2 regions of the Delftia sp. 60 genome follow, and region 2 is predicted to be linked to the other one. Evidence: predicted binding sites of a transcription regulator. Region 2 holds the regulator's gene; the other holds the start of a gene.
What was found. Region 2 encodes FNR, which switches genes on or off when oxygen is low (the NO sensors DNR and NnrR bind a similar motif). Its sites were predicted from a motif close to TTGATNNNNATCAA; they were not measured.
Positions count from the first base shown of each region.

Region 1: the regulator FNR is predicted to act here: its motif matches at 1,697-1,710, upstream of CLV01_RS02265 (hemerythrin domain-containing protein).

Region 1 is NZ_PEFD01000001.1:500,194-503,744, forward strand. It holds gene CLV01_RS02250 (ABC-type transport auxiliary lipoprotein family protein) at 1-271, shown strand, start outside; gene CLV01_RS02255 (CsbD family protein) at 574-792, shown strand; gene CLV01_RS02260 (hypothetical protein) at 937-1,524, shown strand; gene CLV01_RS02265 (hemerythrin domain-containing protein) at 1,771-2,271, shown strand; gene CLV01_RS02270 (MarC family protein) at 2,325-2,972, opposite strand; gene CLV01_RS02275 (dienelactone hydrolase family protein) at 3,162-3,551, shown strand, end outside.
Region 2 is NZ_PEFD01000001.1:2,851,577-2,855,127, forward strand. It holds gene ccoG (cytochrome c oxidase accessory protein CcoG) at 1-203, shown strand, start outside; gene CLV01_RS12935 (FixH family protein) at 261-575, shown strand; gene CLV01_RS12940 (hypothetical protein) at 755-1,042, shown strand; gene fnr (fumarate/nitrate reduction transcriptional regulator Fnr) at 1,124-1,843, opposite strand; gene hemN (oxygen-independent coproporphyrinogen III oxidase) at 2,006-3,388, shown strand; gene CLV01_RS12955 (sulfite exporter TauE/SafE family protein) at 3,394-3,551, shown strand, end outside.

The DNA of each region.
Region 1 (3,551 bases), 2.4 Mb from region 2:
GCAGGGCGCCGTGCCCACGCTGCTGCGCGTGGACATCGAAGAGTTCAGCCAGGTCTTTGACGCGCCCGGCTCCAGTGCCGGCGTCGTGCGCCTGCGCGCCACCCTGGTCGAGCAAAGCGGTGCCGTGGACCGCCTGCTGGGTCAGAAGCTCTTCGAGGTGCGCAGTCCTGCAGCTTCGGGCGATGCCGCAGGCGGCGCCCAGGCCCTGGCCAAGGCCACTGATACGGCCATTGCGCAGATCGATGCGTGGCTGGGGCAGCAGGGGCACTGAGCGGCTTCGGGCCACCCACGCCTCTTCTCTTTTTCCGTTCAAAAACAGCCGGTTGGTGCACTGCACCTTCCGGCTGTTTTTGTCTTTGCCTGACCCAGCGCTTCCCGCGCGTCCGTCAGGGGCTGTAGTCCCGATCCCACCGTCTCGGCTGCCCCTGGGACGACCGTCAACACTAGGTCCAGACTACGACGCGCAGCCCCCAGGTTTTTTACAGTGGAACCGTCGCTGATGCAGATCGCGGCTTTGAAAAAACAAGGCCTGATTGCACGGCGCTACTTCAACATCACTGAAAGGACCAAGCCATGAATGAAGACCGCATCAAGGGCAACTGGAAGCAATTCACCGGCAAGATCCGTGAGCAATGGGGCAAGCTCACCGATGACGATCTGGATGTGATCGCCGGCAAGCGCGAGCAATTCCTGGGCAAGCTGCAGGAGCGTCAGGGCCTGGCCCGCGACGCTGCCGAAAAGCAGCTGACCGACTGGCAAAAGCGCAACCCCGACTTCCGCTTCGAAGACTGACGGGGGTGGACTGCGGATGGGCTGGACGCCCTGGCCGGCGCCGCCATCCGCTCCTCGACAGCCAGCGTGCTTGAGGGCACGCACCAATGGCCCGCCGCCGCAGGCACCAAGGGCCGGTTCAGTACAAATACAAGGAGTTCCATCATGCAAACACCGCAACGCTTTCGCCATATGCTTTCCGCTGTCGCCTTGGGCCTGATGGCCTCCGGCGCCATGGCCATGACCAATGCGGAGCACACGGCCGCCAAGAACCAGATCGAGGCCGATTACAAGGCTGCCAAGGAACAGTGCAAGCCGCTCAAGGACAACGCCAAGGACGTCTGCGAGAAGCAGGCCAAGGGCCAGGAAAACGTGGCCAAGGCCGAACTGGAATCGCGCCGCAATCCTTCGCCCAAGAACAGCGAAAAGGCACTCAAGGCCAAGGCTGATGCGGACTACGACATCGCCAAGGAAAAGTGTGACGACCTCAAGGGCGACGCCAAGGATGTCTGCGTGAAGGATGCCAAGGCCGCCCACGTGCACGCCGTGGAAGCCGCCAAGGTGAACAAGGCCCAGGCCGAGCCCGCGTCCAACTCCGCAGCCAAGGCTGCCAACGTGGCCGAAACCCGCAAGGACGCTGCCGAGGAAACCCGCGAAGCCGACTACAAGGCTGCCAAGGCCCGTTGCGACACCATGAGCGGCGCTGCCAAGGACACCTGCGTGGCTGATGCCAAGCGGAAGTTTGGACAGTAAGCTCCCCCTGAGCGGCTGACGCCGCTTCCCCCTCTCGACTCGCTACGCGAGGGAGGGGGACGACGCCCTCGCCGCGAGGCGGCTCTTGCTTGGCGTCCCTGATGTTGGGGCGCGCCAGTTTTATCCGCCTTGACCAAGCCCCGCTCGCGGGGCTTTGCTGTTTTCGGGTTGGCTGATGTGGGTCAAACGGGTTGGGCGGTGCTGTTCCTAAGCTGCAGGCTTTCACGATGAAGGCAGGAGAAGCATATGGCCGTGCTGGAATGGAGCGGAGCGCTGGCATTGGAGTTGCCGGCCATGGACGAGGTGCATCAGGAGTTCGTCCTGCTGCTGGCCGAGGTGGAGGCGGCCGATGATGCGCAGCTGTGCACGCGCTGGGATGAGTTGATCGCGCATACGCAGGTGCATTTCGACCAGGAAGACCGCTGGATGCAGTCCACGCGCTTCACCAGCACCAACTGCCACAGCCTGCAGCACAAGGTGGTGCTGCAGGTGATGCGCGAGGGGGCGAGCAAGGCGGCGGCCGGTGATCTGGCCGTGATCCGCAGCATGGCGGGCGAGCTGGCGGCCTGGTTCGTGCACCATGCGCAGACCATGGATGCGGCGCTGGCCCTGCATCTGCGCAGTGCGGGCTTCGATCCCGCCACGGGCTCCCTGGCACACCCTGAGGCCTTGCCCGAGCAGCCCATCACGGGCTGCGGCGGTGCCTGCGACGGCAGCGCCGACCGCGCGCGGGCCGTGCCGGCCTGATCCGGCCTGAACCGATCTGAACCGGCAGTAAGGCCACCAGTCAGCCAGCCCGCTCAGGGCACGATCGCGGGCGATGCCAGGATGGGGAAGATCTTCACCAGCCCGCCCGCCATCACCTCCACGGCCAGGGCCGCGAGGATCAGGCCCATGAGCCGCGTCATCACGTTGATGCCGGTCTTGCCCAGCACGCGGGCGATCGGGTCGGCCAGCGAAAAGCAGACCATCACCACCAGCGCCACCACCACGCCATAGCCCACCAGGGCCAGGTGCTGCCAGATGGTGCGTGCCTGGTCGGCGTAGATCACCACGGTGGACATGGAGGCCGGCCCCGTCAGCAGCGGAATCGTCAGCGGCACCACGGCAATGCTGTTGCCCATGGCGGCCTTTTCCGCGCCAGCGACCAGCGTGGGCGCGTTGGGCCGTTCCTCGGCCGGGCGGGCGTTGAGCATGTTCATCGCGCTGATCAGCAGCAGCAGGCCGCCGCCCACCTGAAAGCTCTGCAGCGAGATGTTGAAGAAGTCCAGCACCTGCAGCCCGATGATGGCGCAGGCCGCGATCACGCAGAACGAGGCCAGCGCCGCCGTGCGAATGGTCTGCTGGCGCTGCTGGGCGCTGAATCCCTCGGTGTAGTGGATGAAGAAGGGGACGATGGCCAGCGGGTTGATGATGGCCACCAGCGTGATCAGCGGTTTGAGGTCCATCGCATTCCCTGTAGGTTGCCGCCGCCCACCTGTGCCCGGCGCTTGCCGGTACGCACGACTTTTCGTTCCATCGAATGTCTCCTGTGAAAGAATTGCCGCACGGGCCGGCCCGCCGCCATTACAGCATTGCGGGGCGCGTCCGCCCACCGGGAAATCACAACAGGTTCTCAGACAGAAAGGAACGCGGACATGGGCAGTTTTGTGCAGTTGACTTCGTTGGATGGCACGGCTTCGCCGGCCTGGGTGGCGCGGCCCGATGTGCCCGCGCGCGGTGCCGTCGTGGTGCTGCAGGAGATCTTCGGCGTCAACGCCCATATCCGCGCCGTGGCCGACCGCCTGGCAGCCCGCGGCTATGTGGCCGTGGCGCCGTCACTGTTCACGCGTGTCGAGGCCGGTGTGGACCTGGGCTACGGCGACGCCGACCGTGCCAAGGGCATGGCGCTGAAATCCGCCGCCGAGGCGCTGCCCCAGCCCGGCGTGCTGCCCGAGATCGAGGCCGCCATCGCCCATGCCGCCACGCTGGTGCCCGGCGGCAAGGTGGGCATCGTGGGCTTTTGCTGGGGCGGCCTGTGGGCCTGG
Region 2 (3,551 bases):
CCCATGGCCTCGATGGGCTGGAGCTGGCGTCCGAGCAGGAAGTCGAGGTCGGCCCGGCCGAGACGCGCGGCATTGCGGCGCGCCTGCAGATTCCCTACGGTTCGGCCGAGCCGGGCTCGCACACCGTATTCTTCGATATCGATGCCGTGCATTCAGGCGCGGGACGCGCGTCCGAAAAGGCCGTCTTCCTGGTGCCCCGGTGATGTTCCTGGCAGGCGCGGCACGGTCCGCGCCTGCCGCCTGAAAGAAAGAGGTTTCCCATGTCTTCCAGTCCCGCAGTGTCCGCGCCCGCGCAGGCTCCCTCGCACCCCGACGCCGGCAAGCCCTGGTGGAAGTTCGGCCATGTCTGGCTGGTGGTGGCCGGCCCGGCGGCCGTGGTGGTCGCTGCCGTGATCACGGCCATCATCGCCATCAATGGCGCCGATCCCGTGATCGACCCCGACTACTACCGCAACGGCATCAAGATCAACGAGCGTGCCGATGGCGTGCGCGAAGTGCCCAAGAGCATGGCGCCCGCCGTCACCGGCCGCAACCATGCGGCCACGCCCGCGCACGATCACCCCACCGACCGCTGATCGCCGTGCACCCCTGCAAGAGGCCGCAGTCGCGGCCTTTTTGCATGGCGGATCGCATCTCCGGCATTCGCGACGGGTGAGGGTTTCCTACAGGCGTGCAGGGCGCTGCGGGGCTTGGCGCCATGCGTTGGCGCGGCGCACAATGAAGGCGACCCCTCGACAGCACAAGGAGATCGCTGATGTTGGCCCAACGCTGGATGTGGATTGCCTGGCCTGCCTTTCTGGCAGCCGCCGTGATGGAGATGCTGGTTTTTGCCTTTGTGGACCCGCTGGAGCTGCATTGGCTCGGCGACCTGGGCTGGTCGCGCCAGGGCATCTACACGCTGGCCTTCTTTGCCTTCTGGGGCGTGACCATGCTCTCCAGCCTGATGACCACCATGCTGGGCCGCTCGGCCCGCGATCTCAATGACGGCGTGGTCTCCGAGCCCGACCCGGACCTGGCCATGCAGGGGCTGGGGCGGGACTGAGCGAGAGCCCGCCGCAATGAACAAGGCCCGCTGTCGCGGGCCTTGTTCATTGGCGGATGAATGCTTGCCGCCCTTGCAGCCTCACTGGCACTGCTGGCTGTTGACGATGCGCTTGAGCGCCTCCGTGTCCAGGATGCGCAGATGGCGCTGGCGCACCTCGATGATGTTGTCGTCCGCGAACTTGGAGAAGGTGCGGCTCACCGTCTCCAGCTTCAGGCCCAGGTAGCTGCCGATTTCCTCGCGCGTCATGCGCAGCACCAGTTCGGACTTGGAAAAGCCCCGCGCATGCAGGCGCTGCACCAGGTTGAGCACGAAGGCGGCCAGGCGCTCTTCGGCGCGCATGCTGCCCAGCAGCAGCATCACGCCGTGCTCGCGCACGATCTCGCGGCTCATGACCTTGTGCACATGGTTTTGCAGGGCCGTGACCTCGCGCGACAGGTCTTCCAGCTTGTCGAAGGGCATGACGCAGACTTCGGCGTCTTCCAGCGCGACGGCATCGCAGGTGTGGTGGTCGTTGACGATGCCGTCCAGGCCGATGATCTCGCCGGCCATCTGAAAGCCTGTGACCTGGTCGCGTCCGTCCTCGGTGGCCACGCAGGTCTTGAAGAAGCCGGTGCGGATGGCGTACAGCGAGGTGAATGTCTCGCCGTTGCGAAACAGCAGGCCTCCGCGCTTGACCTTGCGGCGCGTGGCCACGATGTCGTCGATGCGCTGCATCTGCTCGGCATCCAGGCCCATGGGCATGCACAGTTCGCGCAGGTTGCAGTTGGAGCAGGAGGCTTTGATGGTCTGAAGGTTCATGGAGTGATAAACATCAGCGGCACACAGCGTGCCGGCGGTGACCTCGTGGATTGCGATGAGTTGGATCAAATTGTCGCAGCAGTCCCTCAAACAACTCTTGATATGAGTCAAGGACATGACCGATGTGCTGCGGCACAGTCGAGGTATTAGAGGAAAAAACCCATGACCGCTGTCACCCCAGAGCTGCTGCGTCGCTTTGACGTACCGGGGCCCCGATACACCTCGTTCCCTACCGCCGACCGCTTTGTCGAGGCCTTTGGTGCAGAGGACTATATCCTGGCGCTGCAACAACGCAAATCGAGTACCGCAGCGCGTGCCATGCCTTTGTCGCTGTATGTGCACGTGCCCTTTTGCGAGTCGCTTTGCTACTACTGCGCCTGCAACAAGATCGTGACGCGCCACCACGATCGCGCCGCCGTCTACCTGGACTACCTGGCGCGCGAGATGGCCTTGCATACTGCCCATTGCGGCAAGGGCCAGACCGTCAGCCAGCTGCACCTGGGCGGCGGCACGCCCACCTTCTTCTCCGACGACGAGTTGCGCACGCTGATGGGCCTGTTGCGCGAGCATTTCAAGCTGGAGCCGGGTGGCGAGTACTCCATCGAGGTCGATCCGCGCACCGTCAGCGTCGAGCGCCTGGCCGTGCTCAAGGAGCTGGGCTTCAACCGCCTGAGCTTCGGTGTGCAGGACTTTGACGAACAGGTGCAGATCGCGGTTCATCGCGTGCAGCCGGCCGAGCAGGTGTTCGAGCTGGTGGCGGCCGCGCGGCAGCTGGGCTTTGCCTCCATCAACGTGGACCTGATCTACGGCCTGCCCAAGCAGACGCCCGAATCCTTCGAGCGCACGCTGGCCCAGGTCAACGCGCTGCGGCCCGACCGCATCGCGCTCTATGCCTATGCCCACCTGCCCGAGCGCTTCAAGCCGCAGCGGCGCATTGCGGCCGAGGATCTGCCCCAGGGGGCCGACAAGCTGGCCATGCTGTCGCGTTCCATCGCCGCGTTCATGGACGGTGGTTATGTTTACGTGGGCATGGACCACTTCGCCCTGCCCGAGGACTCGCTGGCCGTGGCCAAGCGCCAGGGCCGGCTGCACCGCAACTTCCAGGGCTACAGCACCCAGCCCGACTGCGACCTGATTGCGCTGGGCGTGTCGGCCATCGGCAAGGTGGGTGCCAGCTACAGCCAGAACGCCAAGACGCTGGAGGAGTACTACGACGCCATCGACGCCAGCCACCTGCCCGTGGTGCGTGGCCTGGCGCTGTCGCGCGACGACCTGGTGCGCCGCGCCGTCATCATGGCCATCATGTGCCAGGGCGCCGTGCTGTTCGAGCCCATGGAGCAGGCCTGGCTGCTGGGCTTTCGCGAGTACTTCGCGCCCGAGATGGCGGCCCTGGAGGACCTGCAGGCCAAGGGCCTGGTGCAGATCAGCGACGAGGGCTTCCAGGTCACGCCCATGGGCTGGTACTTCGTGCGCGGCGTGGCCATGCTGTTTGACCGATATCTGCAGGCGGACAAGAACCGGGCGCGGTTTTCGAGGATCATCTAGGCCCCATGCTGTTGTCGCTGCTCTGGACCGCTTTGATCATGGGGCTCGTCGGCGGGCCCCATTGCCTTGCCATGTGCGCTGCGCCCTGCGGCGTGGTCACGGGCGGGGCGGGGCAGGGCGGCGGCTCGCAGGTGGTGGCCGTGCATGGATTGCAAAGCCGGCT